3 regions of the Shewanella colwelliana genome follow, and region 1 is predicted to be linked to each of the others. Evidence: predicted binding sites of a transcription regulator. Region 1 holds the regulator's gene; each other region holds the start of a gene.
The links. The regulator MetJ, encoded in region 1, represses methionine synthesis genes. The targets are predictions, from matches to a motif close to TAGACGTCTAGACGTCTA.
Positions count from the first base shown of each region.

Region 1 (6,395 bases):
ATTGATATCATCGATCTCTTCGGTCAATTCAGCGAGCTGTTGTTTGAGATCAGCAAGTTTTTGTTGTTCTGTGTCGGTTGCATAAGCGGTAGCGGAAAAAGCTAACGCATTGGCGATCAGTATAGAAAGTAGAGTACGCATCTTATCTCTCCTAGTGCGCTCATCGTCATTGTTACTTTAATGGAGCGCGTCAATATCGAAATGAGTGGTTAACCGCAAGTCTGTGGTTGGTCTGAATCGGCAGCATGGTCATAAAGGAACTGCTGAATATCTAGACGATCTTTCTCCGATAACTTTTCGAATACTTCAGGCTTTACCTTGTGCTGGTCGCGCTTAAAGAAGCGATCCCACTGACTCATGGTTTTGGTCATCGGTGTGAGTTCGCCTGCGGCATCACCTTTGCTATGACAGGCTTTACACTCTTTTTTGTAGAGATGTTTGCCCTTTTTAGGGTTGCCGCCGTCTACTGCGTAAACATGGGCGCCGAGTGAGAGAGTTAACATGATACAGGTGGCAATTTTTACTACATTTTTCATCATCATTTCCTTAATCACTACTCCGAGTGATTTATTAACCTGAAACAAAATGCTTGCTTCTTGTTAATAAATTTACCAAAAGGAGGTAGATGTGAACTTGATGTTGATCACTTTTATAATAAAAATCTAATTGATAAAAATATCATGAATAAAAATCTAATGGATTGGCGTTAATTTATTGATAAAATTAATTTTTATTTTTATGGTTGCTGAAGTTATGAGCATTTTGTAAGTGAATTAAGACTGGATTTAAGTCACATTTTTGTAGTTAAACACCCTCTAAATAAGTAGGACACCTATTTAAAGGGCGCTGCAAAGCAAAAATCGAGTGCCGAATTAAGGCTGTTGACGAGTAGGTGCTAGAACGATTTCACGTACACAAACATTTTGTGGTTGTTCGAAGGCAAACACGGCGGCATCTGCAACGGCAGTTGGTTCTATCACCCCGCCCATGAACGCTTTCCACTCTTGATAGCCAGCTTTGATCTCTTCATCTGTGGTATGGCTCAGTAGGGCGGTTTCAACTGCACCCGGCGCAATCGTGACCATACGCACATCATCCATGGCTACCTCTTCACGAATGTTTTCTGTTAAGGCGTGTACGGCAAATTTTGTTGCACAGTAAGCGGCATGGTTAGGGAAGGTTTTACGTCCGGCAATTGAGCTAATGTTGATGATGGTACCAGTTTTGCGCGCTTTCATGTCAGCAAGTACCGCATGAATACCATTGAGTACTCCCATGACATTGATGTTGAGCATTTGGCTCCATTCTGCCGGATCTTGCACGTCTGCAGCGCCGAGTAACATGACACCAGCATTATTGATTAAGCCACCAACCGGGCCAAATGCCTTTTCTGCTCTAGCAATGGCATCTTTCATCGCTGTTGCATCGGTCACATCGACACTGATGCATAAGGTATTGTCTAGCCCAAGTGCTTCCATTGGTTCAACGCGACGAGCAAGCAATAATAGCGGATGACCTTTTACGCTAAAGGCTTGTGCCATTGCTGCGCCGATCCCTGAAGATGCACCTGTTATGACGATAAGTGGTTTCATTGTCTACCTCATTAAAGAATTATTTCATTGAGGCAAAGTTTAGCCTCTACACTATTGTTGATATATAGTTCCCAAGTAACTTTATTGTTTACTATTAATGACAAATTGTGTGGGTATTGGCAGGGAGTCTGTATGAATCAAGAGATTAGTCTCGCAGATATTAAGGCATTTACGGTTATCGCAGAGGCGGGCAGTTTTACGGCGGCCGCAGAGCTGTTGGGGTGTTCTCGCTCTTACCTTTCTAGGCAGTTAACTCACCTAGAAGCGGAACTTGGGGTGAGTTTGATCACTCGTACAACGAGAGCGCAGCGCCTCACCGAGCAAGGAGAACAGCTATTTAGTCACTGCAAAACGGCGTTAGATAACATTGCCAGTGCCGTTGCAATGACGATGGATAATGCGCAAAACCTACATGGACATATCAATATCAACTGTGTCGGTGGTTTTCTCGGCGAAGAGGTGGTGGCGAATGTCGTGAGTGAATTTATCAACCTTCATCCAGAGGTCACAGTTAATCTCGATTTTAGCAGTGAGCGAGTCGATCTGGTTTTGGGTAAGTTTGACATGGTTTTTAGAATGGGGGCTCTTGCAGACTCAGGTTTAGTGGCACGTAAGCTGATGATGATTAAAAATGGTGTGTTTGCATCGCCTAAATACCTATCCATGGCTGGCACTCCGCAGCATCCCAAAGATCTACTGCGACACCAATGCATCTCTGGCTCGGTCAGCCATTGGGAGTTTTTGCACCAAAGCGATGTTACTCAAAAGGTGGAGGTCGATATTGTTGGCAATGTACGCTGCAAAAATGGACGTGTGATGAAAAATATTGCGCTGTCGGGAAATGGCATTGCGCGTTTGCCCTATCTCTATTGCCAAACCGAATTAGACAACCAACAACTCACCCCTGTTTTCGATGATTGGTTTATGGCGGATTCACCTTTTTATTTGATTTATCACAAGGATAATTACCAGCCTGAACGGTTGAAGGCATTTACCAAGTTTGTTACTGAGTATTTTAACCACCACTTTTAAATGACAATAGCGCTATTTTTAGCACCTCGTATCAGTATGGAAAATGGCGATAAGTGTGGTGCTAAGAATATGTTGCGAAATAGTTTGCTTTTTACCCGGAATATCCGCCACAATTTCTGGCAATGGACTATCTTTATATTCGATCTGTGTTGGTTTTTTGCAGTCAGAATAAGAATAAATGACAGGGGTGAAGGGATGAAGTTGAGGAATGCTTTTCTTGTTCTATCTATGTGCTGTGTTACGTCTACCGCATTGGCGGGACAACAGTTTTACGAAGCGCGCGGTGATGCAATGGGCGGTGCAGGTGTCGCAGCCTCTAATCGCGAAGGCGCTGCGTTCATAAACCCCGCGCTGCTCGCGATTCATGCGCCACATTATGCTGGTGGCGTGGTGATGCTACCTGCTCTGGGCTTTGATACCAGCAATGTCAGTAATTTCACCGATAAATTCGATGCGCTGCAGCTGTCCTATGATGGCTTAGAGGCTGCGATTGATTCGGGAGATACCACAGCTATCGATACCTATCGCAACGCGCTTGTAGGCGATCTTGAATCGTTAAACGGTGACAATGCTTATGCGAGCTTTGGTTTAGGCCTATCAGTGGTGCTGCCAACTAAGCGCATGCCCATGGCTATTTTTTATAAGACGTATCTTGATGCGTTGAGTGTGGCGGCTATTGAGCAGAGTGACTTAGATGCTCTCAACGGCCTAGATCCCAATAACCCTCCTGCGGTGACTGATTTAGATTCCCAGGGCGCTGTCGTGGCTGGCGCCGTATCGGATTTGGGTGTTGCCCTTAGCTTTCCCCTATCGATCGTTAATATGCCTATCGCTGTGGGAATTTCACCCAAAATGCAACGTATCGACACATACAACTATGTTGTCAGTGCAAACAATTATGATGCCGATGACTTTGATGATGAAAAGTATCGCAACAACGAAACCGCCTTTAACCTTGACGTTGGTGTTGCGATGCAGCCGATGGATGGCCTGACTGTTGGTTTGTCTGGTCGTAACCTTATTAGCCAAAAAGTGGATACTGTTGAATCACTGGGCAGACAGTTTACCTATCGTATCGATGCCTTATACACGGCAGGTGTTGCCTATGATTGGTCGAACTTTAGTGTAACCACTGATGTTGACCTGAATAGTCATAAACGATTTGATGGGATTGATTCTACCCAGTATTGGCGTGTCGGTGGTGAGGTGAAAGCAACTGATTGGTTAGCGGTGCGTTTAGGTTATCGACATGATTTGAAAGATAGCACCACAGATGTTTATTCTGTGGGCACAGGCTTTACCTTTGGCCAATCTTTTAATCTTGATTTTACCGGTATTGTAGGCAGTGACGATGCCATTGGTGGTGTGATTCAAACATCCTATCATTTTTAATTAACGTGGATATGACTCAAAGGCTGATACTCACTATCAGCCTTTTTGCTTTTTAAAGAGAGATTTATAGCTCTATGAATGACTTAGTCGCTAATATTAATGCGCTCACAGAACAAAGTATTAAGGTCATTGAGCGTGTTTTGTTTTTATCGATTTGACCAACGAGACGTCCCGCCACGAGATAGCCAAACAACACCGCCGGCAACAAAAGCAATGAGATGTAGAAATGGTACGTCGTCAATAGCCCTGCCAAGGCTAAAATTAGCAATGCAATGGTTGAACTGAAGATAAAAAAGGCTGAGAGTGCGGCTCGAAATTGTTTGGCATCTTTACCTGATAGCAGTATTGCCAGTGGCGGTCCGCCAATGGCTGCAATATTGCCAAATATGCCTGACACTATGCCTGCGGCAAATAGACTTCGACGATTGACGGGAATACTGAATTTTAACAAACTTAATAGCACGGCTAGCGCAACAATGGTGGCAATGGCTAAGCCCAGAACCGCTTGAGGAGCGAATAGCAGTAACGAGGCACCGAGCAAGCCGCCTGGAATCCTTCCAAGTAAGGCATATTGTAAGCCGTTAAATTCTAATGCGTTACGCTCACGAAATAGCGTCATCAATGAGATAGAAAACCCCATTATAATGACAGGTGCAGGCACTAAACTTGGATCCACGAGATAGAGCAGTGGCGATGCCACTACCGCAAGCCCAAAGCCAATGAGACTTTGGGTGAGTGCACCAAGGAAAATGATAATAAAGGCAAGTCCAAAAGTGACAAGATCTAAGGAGATGTCGGTCACGTGTTAGTTATCCTTACGGGGTGATGCGAGTGAAAAAACAAACAGGGACCGCTAAGCGATCCCTGTTGCTGTTATTCGAGCTGTTGTCACTAACGACTCATGCGAGTGATATCTATTCTAGCTCTTCCCATTCAATGCCCATTTCGGTCATGAGCTTTTTCACTTCAGCAGGGATGCTATCAGGCTTATCTTTTGAAAGATCTTCATCATCTGGTAAGGGTTGACCTGTGTATGCGTGCAAAAAGGCTTCGCACAACAGTTCACTATTGGTGGCATGGCGCAAGTTATTAACCTGACGACGAGTGCGCTCATCGGTTAACACTTTAAGTACCTTTAGAGGAATTGAGACAGTGATCTTTTTGACCTGCTCATTCTTCTTACCATGTTCAGCATATGGGCTGATATAATCGCCATTCCACTCAGTCATCGACTCACCTGTAAATTCTCAAATTCGGGGCAGATTTTATACCCTTACAAATTACAGTCAAATTATTGCCTGTAATTTTTGTTAATTGCAAATAGATTTCTAAATGTTTGGACGTCTAAACGTCTAAATGTGTTGACGGTCAGGGCTAGCTTAGGTACATTTAGACGTCCAGACATCTTTACCGATGAATGAAACCAATTTGATTGATAGGAGTGCAAGATGACAGAGCGAAAATTAGCCACCGCCGCAGTACGTCGAGGTATCGAATCTGATACCCAACATGGTGCGGTTGTTCCGCCAATTTATCTGTCGACCAACTACTCCTTTGATGGCCATAAAAACCCACGAGATTTCGATTATAGCCGTTCAGGCAATCCGACCCGATCTATTTTGGGGGATGCCATCGCCGAGCTTGAAAAAGGGGCGACGGGTGTCGTGACTTGTACAGGTATGGCTGCTATCACCTTAGTGACAAGTTTACTGGGTCCGGATGATCTGCTCGTAGTGCCTCATGATTGTTACGGCGGAAGCTACCGCTTATTCACCAACCTTGCTAAGAAAGGGGCATTTAAACTCGCCGTGGTAGATCAAACTGACCAGGCCGCCCTCGATGCCGCTATTGCGCAACAGCCTAAAATGGTCTGGTTAGAAACCCCATCTAATCCGCTGCTTCGTGTGGTTGATATTGAGGCTATTGCCAATGCGAGTCATAACGTTGGCGCTCAAGTTGTGGTAGATAACACCTTCCTTTCTCCTATTTTGCAACAGCCGTTACTGTTGGGCGCAGATATTGTTATCCACTCAACGACCAAATATATCAATGGCCACAGCGATGTGGTTGGTGGGGCTGTTGTGGCTAAAGACGCTGAGGTGGGTGAGTTACTTCATTGGTGGTCAAATACCTTAGGTTTAACGGGGTCTGCGTTTGACAGTTACTTAACCCTGCGTGGTCTGCGTACTCTGGCCGTAAGAATTCGTGAGCATCAAGCCAATGCTCAAAAGGTGCTGGCGGTATTAACGTCCCATATTGGTGTTGAAAAGGTTTATTATCCTGGGCTAAGCGACCACCCAGGGCATGAAATTGCGGCAAAACAGCAAAAAGGTTTCGGTGCAATGCTCAGCTTTGAGCTAAAAGGTGGCGAAGCCGAAC
Region 1 covers NZ_MCBT01000025.1:7,558-13,952, reverse strand. Annotated here, with positions in the region: gene BEL05_RS09730 (DUF3373 domain-containing protein) at 1-141, opposite strand, end outside; gene BEL05_RS09725 (c-type cytochrome) at 210-539, opposite strand; gene BEL05_RS09720 (SDR family oxidoreductase) at 873-1,592, opposite strand; gene BEL05_RS09715 (LysR family transcriptional regulator) at 1,725-2,624, shown strand; gene BEL05_RS09710 (conjugal transfer protein TraF) at 2,820-4,016, shown strand; gene BEL05_RS09705 (sulfite exporter TauE/SafE family protein) at 4,081-4,809, opposite strand; gene metJ (met regulon transcriptional regulator MetJ) at 4,931-5,245, opposite strand; gene metB (cystathionine gamma-synthase) at 5,465-6,395, shown strand, end outside.

Region 2 (6,395 bases), on a different contig from region 1:
TTTAAAGATAATAAACGGCCTAGAATGCCAAAGAGGCGATGCAAGTCTTGATGGTGCCCCTTTCTAAGCGCACCATGCTAAAAACAACAAACTGAGAAGTCATTCTGATAGGATGTGCCCAGCGCTTTTCTCAATCTCCTCGACACGTACCTTGATGATTGAGTCTATCCAACTGGGCTATATTATGGGGGCCTTTTCAAGGCTAAATTTCTATGAGCAGATCTCAAAATGACACGCATTGGCTTGAGACCAGCGTAATAGTTCGACACGATTTCGAGATTGAGTCTTTCTAAAAATAGAGGAGATATGCGCTTTAACAGTATGCTCACTAATGCATAGTTTATCGGCAATCTCTTTATTTCTTGCACCGCTGGACACCAGTTGGATGACAGTGCGCTCACGCCCTGTCAGCATCTGTAGCATAGTCACCGTATCTTGAGTCAATTCGACACCACTATCTTGGCGATTAACCAAACGCCTAAATACTTTAGAAATTAGCGGTCTATCAAACCATAGCTCGTCATTGACCATTTTACGCAGACCGGTCAGCAACAGATCCATACGCTGATCGGCAAACAGTAACCCACGAACGCCAAGCAATAGCGCCGACTCAGGATCTAAGCTACCACGCTCTATTTGGTATAACGCGATTGGTACATGTGGCAGTAACCTCGCGACGATTAGGGGGACGCCTTTACTATCGAGCGCCGCACCTTTCTGAGCAATTAAATAGAAGCAATTATGATCCCGTTCAGGCTCCAGATCTGCCACTTGTTTTACTACACGCGTCTTGAGCCCAATTGATTCTGCAAGTACTGCTAGGTGACAAGAGGTACTATCTTGATGTAAAAAAACTAACTCATCGATTCTGCTCATTTACTTCTCTCCCTGAAAAGTATCGAATCTAATAAACAACATAATTGAATATCTATCCCTATCAATTTGAACCTACGCTCCTTTTGACAGTCACTCAGTCAAAAAGACCACAAAACTGGCAAAAAATCCTACCCTATATTAGCGAAGCCACTCCATATCTGTTATCACTAATAGTTATAAGGAGTATAGCGTTTGGAACATAATTCAGCTATGCACAACGCCAATTAGGTTTGTAAATATCATGTCGATTAGCGTTTTAAATTCACCAGTAAACGATTATGCCAGCGACTGAGCAACAATATACTTGCTATTGCGCCAACTAAAGCCATTCCCATATCCGATTGGGTATCCCATACGTAACCTTGTGTCCCTAAAAATGCTTCGGCATCTTCACCTGTCATCAATGCAACCCACCACTCGATCAATTCATAAAATGCGGACAGTGCTAAAGCGAAACAACACACCAAGAAGTGGCACCATGCGCCAGGCTTTACCACTGCTAAGCGTAGAAACACCTCACGAGCTAACAGTGCAGGAATAAACCCTTGCGCAAAATGCCCCACCTTGTCGTAATTATTACGCTCGCTGCCCATCCAGTCAGCAATCCAATCGAACAGCGGCACCTCTGCATACGTGTAGTGGCCCCCGACCATTAATATCACGGCATGGATCAGAATAAGCACGTAAGCCAACGATGTTAACGGAAAGCGTTTTCGCGTAAAAAATAATATCGGCAGCGCAATCAAAGCAGGAACGACTTCAAGAAACCAAGTAAAGGAATCCTTAGGTTCTATGCCTGACCAAATAAGCACGGCAAAAAAAATTGTGAGCCAAATAGTGCTTTTATTCAAAATAGGAACTCCTTAGACGATATTGTTTTAATATCAGAATAATAACTTTAGCCATCTAGCCCTCCACACTGGCTAAAAAAGGTGCTATTTTGTGGAGGCGATGGCAGTCAACAAACAAAATAACAACCACATAATAGCAACAACCGACGAAGAGGGTACCCAAATCATGGCGAAACACTCGCTGGACAAGGATAAGATCAAGATCCTGCTGTTGGAAGGCGTCCACCAATCTGCGGTAGATGTATTCAAACGAGCAGGTTACAGCAATATTGAGTACCACAAAGCGTCCCTAGGCGAAGAGCAATTGATGGCTTCGATTAAAGATGCACATTTCGTGGGCATTCGATCGCGTACGCAACTCACGGAAGCCGTGCTTAATCATGCTGAAAAACTGGTTAGCATAGGTTGCTTCTGTATTGGTACTAATCAGGTCGATCTCAGCGCCGCTGAGAAATTGGGGATTCCCGTCTTTAACGCGCCGTTCTCAAACACTCGCAGTGTAGCAGAACTCGTATTAGGCGAAATAATCATGTTGTTACGTGGTATTCCGCAGCGTAACGCCTTAGCTCACCGTGGTGGTTGGTTAAAAAGCGCCGCTGGTAGCTATGAAGCCCGAGGTAAAACTTTAGGGGTGATCGGTTATGGTCATATCGGTACTCAGCTAGGTATTTTGGCTGAAACCTTAGGGATGCGCGTCATATTTTTTGATATTGAAGATAAGCTACCCCTAGGTAACGCACAGCAGATCCACTCGCTTGAGCAACTACTGTCTCTCGCCGATGTCGTGAGCTTGCATGTACCAGAAACACCGCAAACCAAAGATATGATCGCTGAAGCGGAGCTAGCCAGTATGCGTGAAGGTAGCGTACTGATTAATGCATCCCGTGGCACTGTCGTCGACATTGACGCCTTAGCACAGGCAATTCGTAGTGGCCGCATTGTAGGCGCCGCTATCGATGTTTTCCCTGTTGAACCTAAATCGAATGATGACGAATTTGTCACGCCACTGCGTGGTTTAGACAATGTGATCTTAACGCCTCATGTGGGTGGCAGCACCCAAGAAGCCCAAGAGAACATCGGCATTGAAGTCGCTGGAAAACTAGCTAAGTACTCGGATAATGGCTCAACCATGACTGCGGTTAACTTCCCTGAAGTTTCACTGGCACAACATAAAGATGCGTCACGCTTACTGCATATCCACCACAACCGCCCAGGTATCTTAATTAAGATTAACCAAGCGTTTGCAGAAAAAGGGATCAACATTGCAGCTCAGTATCTACAAACCACAGCAGAGATTGGTTACGTTGTAATGGAAGTCGATTCAGACAAAGCCGATGAAGCGCTCGAAGAGATGAAAGCCATCGAAGGTACAATTAGAGCGCGTCTGCTGCACTAAACCGCCGCTGACCGCTAACAAAAAACGCATCATTATGATGCGTTTTTTATGTATACCTTATTTTGGCTGCCTCACCATAGTTAACGAGTTTGACCCTAGTTCAACTATGCTCTTCACTCGTTGCTATCAACAAGGATGTTGTGAATGCCCTTGAAGCAGGAGCAATTAAGGGTCTTGCCTCATAAGCGCTAAATTAGCGCTGAGCGATCACATCTTTATACTGATTGGTATTACCGAGCGGGCACACTGTGGACCATTAACTTATAACAAAAAAGCTTACAAGGGTAACTCTTCAACTTTAAAGTGATTGACTGGCTCTGATGACAAAAGTGAAGCACCTAAATAGCGTTCAAAAATCTGCTTATACTGCTCACTTTCCATAAAGCGGGGTAATTCACGATTAAATTGATTCCTCAACTCGACATCATGAAACGCTGCGCTGGCAGGAACCGAATTGATTAACCGATGCTCAGTAAAAAGAGAGACGTCTCTTGTTTTGTCATTCAAACGATAAAAATAATAAAAGATATATTTATCCAGCACGGCATAATCATACCGCCCCTTAACTAACAGCTCTGGTATCGTCGCCATATCGGTAAGCTCCATATAGCGGCTCTCCTTAGAAAGCTTGACAAAATCTGCACCAAAATATCCTGGCGCGCCTTGAAAAGTTACCACGCTATGCCCTTGCATATCCAAAATCGTCTTAGGCATAACATTTGAGCTCTTAAGCGAAAATACCATGGGCTGATATTGAACAATGGGCAGTGAGATGTAACTACCAGGCATATCCGATTTCATAAAAATGGGCGCCATGACATCCACTCGTCCAGTGACGACTTCACGCTCCGCTCTCTTTAACCCCATAAATTGATACTCCACCTCATAACCAAGGCGGTTCAGTACAGCCTCAACAATATCGAGATCAATACCATGATGAATATCGTTAATGGTATGCGGTGGGCCTTCGCTGGAGGCGATAACCAGTGGTGCAGAATGGAGCGATACTGGAATCAACCACAATAGAGGCAATAAAAATTTCAATAGCGGCACTTGCTTCAAGACCATCGCAGGGGAGCCCAAACTTTAATGATTAATAAATAGTATAGGCGCTCAATGTATCTCAACAACCGCTAATGTTCACCATCATAATTTTCACCACATAGCCTTGCCATCGACATCTTTGTCACCCCCATATTCAGCCCTGCAGTTCAAACTGATTATTATCAAATGACAGGCATACCAATCAGTATCAAAAAATGTTCGATTTAACGTCTCTTTTTGGCAACTCATTTAAGGCGAATGTATTGGGTAACGCTTGTTTTATAGAAGGGGTATTCAGGGCATAAGTAGGCGGCCAACAATACGCCGGCAAAGCAAGTTTTAGCACACCTTATCCAGTATTAACGTGCATAACCCTAGAATAACTATGGGGATTGAGGCGCTAGGACGAAGCACGACTAAAGGGATTTAGGAGATAGGGCAACGCATGGAGCAGTTACCGAGTATGCGAGTGCCCAGAGCCTTACTTCAGAAGCGTTAAATACTTACTTAGCACTCACATATTTATACTAATTGGTATGCGCCCCCTTTAATTTCAGCATATCGCCCATATATTTATGCGTAATAAGGTAATAGCGTTACAATTGCCTCAATCGATTAGCCAATGCCTAGGAACAAGATATGACACTTACCGTTTCTCAACCTCAGTGGAGTGTTACTGAGGAGATGCCCGCACTCGTTTTCAGCCATCTATCCCACTTAGGCCTGCTAAGTGTCACCGGCGAACAGGGGCGTAGCTTTATCCACGGCCAAGTGACCACAGATATCACTTCACTTAGCGCTGAGCAATGGATGTGGGGCGCTCACTGCGATCCTAAAGGGAAAATGCTGGCCAGTTTTAGAGCCTTTAGCATGGGCGATGCCTTAATGCTGATGCAACCTAAAGATACCTTGGCCGTCGATCTGCCACAGTTAGCCAAATATGCCGTATTTAGCAAAGCAGATCTAACTGATGCGAGCGATGAGTGGACCATGCTAGGCGTAGCCGGAGCAGAAGCAAAAACTTGGGTTGAAACCCAGTTTGGCGAGATCTCAGCTCAATTGACCGAGATCCCTAATGGCGTCGTACTTAAAGATGGTGAACGCTACATTATCATCGTGGCTACACAAGCCAGTGAAATCTTGCTGAGCGAGATAACCCAACCTATCTACAGCCACACTTTATGGCAGATTCTAGAGATTAAAGCTGGCTATCCAAATATCGCCGCGAGTCATCAAGGTCAATTTGTACCGCAAATGTGTAACCTGCAAGCCGTGAATGGTATTAGTTTTAACAAGGGTTGTTACATGGGCCAGGAAACGGTCGCCAGAATGAAGTATCGCGGCGGCAACAAACGCGCGCTATATATCTTAACAGGCACCGCGAGTGACCCTATCACCCTTGAGACTAAGTTAGAACTCGCCCTTGAAGATGGCTACAAGAAAACTGGTACCATTATCGAAGTAGCTCAGACTGGTGAGCATGTGGTGTTAACCGCAGTACTGCCTAATGATACCCAAAATGATGCAGCGCTGCGCGTTGAAGGCGACGAGGCATCGAGCTTAACCATTCGGCCGCTGCCCTATTCATTAGATGAAGTGGAATAACACGACACAACAATATCTTAAAGGCGCTTCTAGCGCCTTTTTTATTGCGCCATTTTAAAGAGATACTACACTCAGTCTGGATAAAAAATCTGATCGTTTTATCCTCAAAATACGTATCACGTTACCCCGCTTATGGGTTAAGGTATAAGCTATAACGCATGGAAACGGTATGGCATTCATTCAGATACAATGCCGATGGAGTCACGATGACCAAGCTGATTGTTGAGCTCAATAGCATCAATAAAACGTTTATCGATGGTGAACAACACCATTGTGTTCTTAACGATGTCGCACTTAGCCTGCATCAAGGTGAATCCGTCGCCCTCACCGGTGCCAGCGGCAGTGGTAAAAGTACCCTACTCAACATTATCGCGGGTTTTGAACTGCCCACTTCAGGCACACTTTCATTGCTCGGCGAACCCACCTCCCATTGGGACGACAAACGCTGGAGTCAATTTCGCCACCAGCAATTGGGCGTGGTGTTTCAGCAGTTCAACTTACTCACCCCCCTTAGCGTTGAAGACAATATCGCTTTCCCGCTGCACCTAAATGGCAAACGCTGGAATAGCTGGTGCGATCATCTCGTTGAGACCTTAGGCTTGCTTTCACTGCGTAAGCGGCAC
Region 2 covers NZ_MCBT01000024.1:111,314-117,708, reverse strand. Annotated here, with positions in the region: gene BEL05_RS09190 (response regulator transcription factor) at 211-876, opposite strand; gene BEL05_RS09185 (DUF2238 domain-containing protein) at 1,125-1,727, opposite strand; gene serA (phosphoglycerate dehydrogenase) at 1,894-3,123, shown strand; gene BEL05_RS09175 (substrate-binding periplasmic protein) at 3,400-4,176, opposite strand; gene ygfZ (tRNA-modifying protein YgfZ) at 4,807-5,772, shown strand; gene BEL05_RS09165 (ABC transporter ATP-binding protein) at 5,979-6,395, shown strand, end outside.
Region 2: the regulator MetJ is predicted to act here: its motif matches at 1,776-1,793, upstream of serA (phosphoglycerate dehydrogenase).

Region 3 (6,395 bases), on a different contig from region 1:
AACTCGACAGTCTTAATCTACCTGAATATTTAAAGCAGCTGGTGATGCTGCAGCGAGGGTTAATTTTAGTCGCAGGTGCCACAGGCTCGGGTAAGTCCAGCACATTGGCTGCGATGATCGATCACCGTAATTCACAACAACATGGACATATTCTCACTATTGAAGATCCGATAGAGTTTATTCATACCTATAAAAAATCTGTGGTTAACCAAAGGGAGGTCGGGGAAGATACTAAAAGCTTCGATAGTGCGTTAAAAAGTGCCATGCGAGAAGCGCCTGATGTGATCCTTATCGGTGAGATTAGAGATGAATCAACCATGCGCAATGCAATTAACTACGCGGAAACGGGGCATCTCTGTTTAGCGACCATCCATGCCAGCAACAGCATAGAAACCTTAGATAGAGTGATTAATCTTTTTCCTGAGCGGCAACATAAGCAGCTACTCATCGATCTGTCCCACAACCTTAGAGCGATTGTATGTCAGCGGTTGATCCCTGGGCTTGAAGGTAAACGCTGGCCTGCGGTGGAAATTTTACGAGATACACCATTTATAAAAGAGCTGATTAAACAGGCTAAAGTAGACGAAATTCGTGATGCGTTGGAACGTAATTTAGAAAAAGAGATCACCACATTCGATAATGCGGTTTTGGCCCTTTACCAAGCCAGACGGATTACGAAAGAGCATGCCATCGCTTATGGGGATTCGCAACACAATGTCGAGGTGCAAATTAGGCTACTTGACAGCAAAGCGGTGAGTGAAGGGCGCTATGATGATGTGGATGTTGATAAATAAACTGCCATGGAGTGACGGCGCCAATTAACTTGGCGCCGTGGTAACTATTTAGCGATAACTTGATTAAACCGTTCAAACCCTGCGCTGAGATCGGCAATTAAATCCTCGGGGTTTTCAAGACCAATATGCAAACGGATTAACGGTTTGCTGCTATCCCACTGAGTTGCTGTACGCAGCTTGTCGATACCAAATACCCCAAGAATTAGGCTCTCATACCCGCCCCAAGAAAACCCCATTTTAAAATGCGCCATGTTTTCGACAAATGCGGTTACCGCTTTGAGGTTGCCCTCTTTGAGTACAAATGAGAACAGCCCATTGGCTGCGCTGAAGTCGCGTTTGAAAAACTCGTGCCCAGGGCAAGATTCAAAGGCGGGGTGACGCAGATGGTCAACTTCTGGACGAGTGGCTAACCAGTTGGCCACCTTTAAGGCGTTTTGTTCATGTTGTGCCATGCGCACGCCCAGCGTGCGCAGACCACGGCTGGCAAGATAGACATCGTCTGGAGACGTACATTGCCCCATGAGGTAACTATGCTCGCGCAGTTGTTCCCAGTGTTCTGCGTTGGCAGTGGCTGTGCCCATCATGACGTCAGAGTGGCCAACAATATATTTGGTGGCCGCTTGGATGGAGATATCTACCCCCATCTCAAATGGACGAGAATTGATTGGAGATGCCCATGTGTTGTCGAGCATCACAACGATGCCATGCTGGTGGGCGATTTTACTTAAGGTTGGTACATCCTGAACTTCCATGGTGATAGAGCCGGGTGACTCTAAAAACAACACTTTAGTATTTGGGCGAATGAGTTCTGCGATCCCTTCACCAATCATAGGGTCGTAGTAGGTGGTTTCTATACCAAAACCTTTTAGTAATTTATTGCATAGGTCGCGGGTTGGCTCATAGGCACTATCGACCATAAGTAGATGATCGCCAGATTGAAGAAAAGAGAGCAGGGCACCTGAAATTGCCGCGGAGCCCGATGGATAAAGTGCCGTGCCTTCACCACCTTCGAGTTGGGCGATAGCGGCTTGAAACGCAAAATGGGTAGGTGTTCCACGGCGGCCATAAAACATCTCGCCATTGGCACGATTCTGGATAGCAAAACGCATCTCTTCCATGGTATCGAATACCACAGTCGATGCACGAAATACAGGGGGATTTATTACCCCTTTGCTCCACTTTTTATCGCGACCAACACTAACAATTTGAGTCTCTTTTTTCATTGTGACGATTCCATGGCTAATCTATATCTAATTTAGCCATCTTAACATCTAAATGGCTAAATGAAAGTGAGTAATTGTCACCCCGTTAAACGCGATCAGGATAACTTATGCAGCACTTAATGGCAGGGTGATTCCAATCGTGACGCCGGTCGCCTGATTATCTTGGACAATATTACTGGCAGTAATTTCCCCGTGATGAAAATCGGTGATCAGGCGGGCGATATATAGCCCAAGGCCTAAGTGGGGCTTGTCTTGCACCTGCTGAGGCCTGACCGAGACCATAGACTCAAATATCTGTTCACTCATATTCTCAGGCAGGGCGGGACCCGTATTACTCACGCTAAGCTGTGCTGTGCGGCCCTTGGCCTGTAAGTTCACCACAATTGGACTGTTTTCTTGGCTAAACTCAATCGCGTTGGCAATCAACTTATCCATTAATTGTGCGATATATTCAGGTACCCCCGACATGACTAGGGGCGCTTCGGTGATCACTAACTCAAACTGTTGCTTGGTGTAGGTCATCTGATAGCCTTGCATACAGCCAGAAATGACCTTAGTTAACGGGAAGCTATCTCTGTCTGCATGCGTTAACGCCTCTTCCAGTCGAGTGGCTTCACTCATGTTGTTGAGGATCATATTGAGGCGGCTAACCCCTTCTTGGGCTCTATCGACATATTTTTGATGTTGGGCTGGCAGAGATTGAGCATTAAGGTGCTCCAGCGACGACCTTACCACGGCTACAGGCGTACGAAGCTCATGAGATAGCCTAGATGACATATTTTCCAAGTAGTGGGTGTATTGTCCTAACCGACTGACAATGTTGGCAAAACTTCGGGATAGATCGCCAATCTCATCACGCACTTTTGAGCCATGAATGCCTTGTTTAATTCGGCCCTGACTGTCGATGGCTTGTTCTGCTTCATCACGCAGTTTGCGGATACGGCTTGAGATACTCGAGGCGAAGAAAAATAGTGCTAAGGTGCCCATACTCATCACGGTCAAGATCACGTTAAACAGTTTTTCTAATGCCTTATTGCGCAAGGTTCTGATGCCATGAGTCGTCTCTTCGGCAATGACGACACCCATGACAGTGTCATCAATCCAGATTGGGCTGGCTGCGGCAAGTACAACGGCCTTACCGTCAGGGGTCAAACGCCATGTTGACCCCAGTTTCCCATCTAAGGCTTTGCGAATGTGACTGCCCTCTAACACGGTCGAATCTTTCAGTGAATCGACGAAGTTTTTTGGTGGCGTGGTCAATATTCGATAATAGAGAGGGTGCAAGTATTGCTGTTTAAAGTTCTCCCAGTAGCTGTTGTTTACCGTCTCTTTTGCAGCTTGTGCCCAGACATTAGTGGAGGTGTGAATATCCCCTGATTTCGCTAACACTCGACCATGTTTGTCGACCACCCAAATACGTGAGCTATTATGACTCATCCCTTTGACTATGCTTTCAATCTCGGGAGAAGGCACTAATACCGTGCCTAAATTATCGACGGTATCGGTAGCCGATGTGCCCACAATAGCCTCGATTTTGCGAGTCTTTTTATCGTTAACATCGACAATCGCAAAGCCTAACTTGCTGCCCACCATCTCTAGGGGGATTCGCAACTCAATATTGTAACCTCGGTCTGTTTTTAGCCATTTACCCTGAATTTTGACCTCAGGGACAACTGGAATTTTTAAACTGGGATCTTCTGGTAGCTCAAACGCACTGATCCAACCATCTTGCGTTGTGGCCACAATGTAGCGCCTGAACTTACCATCGGGCGCTAGGGTGGCGATGGCCAAGTGATCGTTACTGTCGATGCTAAGGCTGTTTTTACCTCGGTAGACCACATTAGCGTCAGTGACTTCAAAATAGCCGTAGAGGTAACCAGCATATTTGCCCACCATATGGGTAAAGTTGATGTTAAGTGGCGCATTCTCATCGGCCTTAAAGATTTGATGTGCCAAGCCGTAATTGATGCTTTTGTGGCGGTAAGGTGCCCAATCGTTAAGTTTGCCGTCGAGTTGAATAGGACTTGCTAGGGGATAGGCGTATAGATCACGGCCTTGCTCCACCTGTGATAGAAAGCTGGCTTGTTTGTCGAACAGTTTTGGCCGCTCATGCAGGGCGGTCGCCAAGGCTTGTGTGGTGCCCTCTAAGGTTTTTTCTTGGCCGTGACGCAGATACTTTTCCATCTCCCATACATATTGATATCCCAGCCATGGCAAGCACAACAGAAATAGCGAGAGTATGGCAACTTTTGGACGTAGGCCTATTGGAGGGTGGTACATACTTTAGCCCTGATTATCCCAACGGTAGCCCATGCCATAGACGGTGTCGATACAATCGAATTCACAGTCTTGGGCAATAAACTTTTTACGGATCCGTTTTACATGTGAGGTTATGGTGCTGTCATCGACATAGATTTTAGCGTCCTGCATCAACGCTTGGCGACTGCGAACATGGCCTGGACGCTTAGCTAAGGCGTGTACCATCCAAAACTCAGTGACGGTTAACTCAATGGGTTGTAGCTTCCAATAGACCTGGATGCGGTTAGCGTCGATAGTCAGATCACCATGTTCAATCAGATCATCTTGTTGATCGCTAGCTCCTTGTAGTTCGGAGCGGCGAAACAGTGCGGCCAAGCGCGCGATTAAGTGGGGGAAGCTAACGTCTTTACTGAGGTAGTCATCGGCGCCAAGGCGTAGACCACAAACCGTATCAAAGTCGCTGTCTCTGGCAGTAAGAAAGATAATTGGCAGGCTACTGGACATGGCCCGTAGCGATTGACATAGGGTAAAACCGCCATCTATCTCATGTTCTAAGCCAATATCTATGATGGCCAGATCTGGCAAACGGTTATTGAAGGCCTGCATCGCACTAGGGCGGTTGGCATACGCTTGTACACTATAGCCTTGCTGCTGTAATACCTCTTTGTAATTTTCGCGGATAGCGGCTTCATCTTCAACGATGGCGATACGTTTCATGCCTATCTCATTCACTGCTTAACTGACTAATTGATTGAGACTATACAGCAATTATTGCTGGAAAAAAGAGCCTCAAGGTAATTGCCTTTTTGTTGCCACAATTGATACCCAAACTGCCTTTTTTGTTCCCTGTCTGCGCCACTTCATTGGGTTTAAATAACCTCATTGAAACGAACCTCAGGGTTCTTAACTAAAACAGTTATTTGTCATATCGAGGAAAACAACATGAAAAAGCAGATTATTGCAGCCCTTATTACTAGCACTCTTCTTAGTAGTTCAATGGCCTATAGCGCAACAGATGTTGCAGTAACGTCAACTGAACGTTCAGATCAAGAAGCACTCATTGGTGTGGGCTCCGGCATTGTGCTGGGTGCCGTGGTTGCCGGTCCCGTTGGTGCCATTATTGGTGCGTTTACTGGTGGCATTATAGGTAAATCGGTTGCTGATGACAGTGAGATTAAAGCGCAGCAGGCAGACATTGCTCAAAAGGAAAATCAAATCGCGCAGCTCAATAGTGAGCAGCAACGCTTACAAAGTGTCAGTGAGCAATATGCCAACGCAAAAGTGGAACTTGAGCGCCTTAAACAACGTCAAGGAGTACGTATCGAAGAGCTTGCACTGGGTCTTAATGTACAATTTAAAACAGGCTCATCGGAAATTGAGCCCCATTTTATTAGTCAGTTAAATGAGATTGCTGATGTGATGTCTATGTCTCCTGAGCTGACTTTAGACCTAACCGGATATGCAGACAGACGAGGTGAATCTACCTATAACCAAGCCTTGTCGGAGCAACGCGTTGCCGAGGTACGCAGTTATTTAGTTAAGCAGGGCGTTGACGCCTCGCGTCTTGCTGCAAAGGCTTATGGCGCAACGGCACCCGTTAAAGATGAGCAGAGCTTTGAGAATGATTTTTTCGACCGTCGAGTGATGATCCAACTTTTGCCTAGTGAAACGGCTATCGCAGCAAACTAATAATGATGGATGGGCGGAGTGTTTATATGGATATCAAGTGGATTAACCGCTTTAACATAACCAACCTTTGCCCCCCAAGGGGGGCTTTTTTTGACAATATTAGAGGGCTCAGCCATTTGTTGCTGGTGGCAGCAAGCATGCTATTAACCGCACCGGTTTGGGCTACGCCAGATGATGAGCCTTTGGGGATGGGCTATTTAAGCTATACACCAGTAGACGGTAGTCCGTTGAAATCGTCCCAAATAGGCTTGCCTATCAATACCGATGTTGAGATGCAGATCTCAGGCTGGTTAAATCGGGTTGACGTGAAACAAGTATTCGTCAATCACAGTGATCAGTGGCTCAATGGCACCTATCAGTTTCCGTTGCCGCAGGATGCTGCGGTCGATGCGATGACATTGACTATCGGCACACGCGTGATAGTGGGAGA
Region 3 covers NZ_MCBT01000001.1:221,109-227,503, reverse strand. Annotated here, with positions in the region: gene BEL05_RS01000 (PilT/PilU family type 4a pilus ATPase) at 1-794, shown strand, start outside; gene BEL05_RS00995 (cystathionine beta-lyase) at 839-2,017, opposite strand; gene pdsS (proteobacterial dedicated sortase system histidine kinase) at 2,123-4,297, opposite strand; gene pdsR (proteobacterial dedicated sortase system response regulator) at 4,301-4,993, opposite strand; gene pdsO (sortase-associated OmpA-like protein PdsO) at 5,219-5,965, shown strand; gene BEL05_RS00975 (marine proteobacterial sortase target protein) at 5,992-6,395, shown strand, end outside.
Region 3: the regulator MetJ is predicted to act here: its motif matches at 2,051-2,068, upstream of BEL05_RS00995 (cystathionine beta-lyase).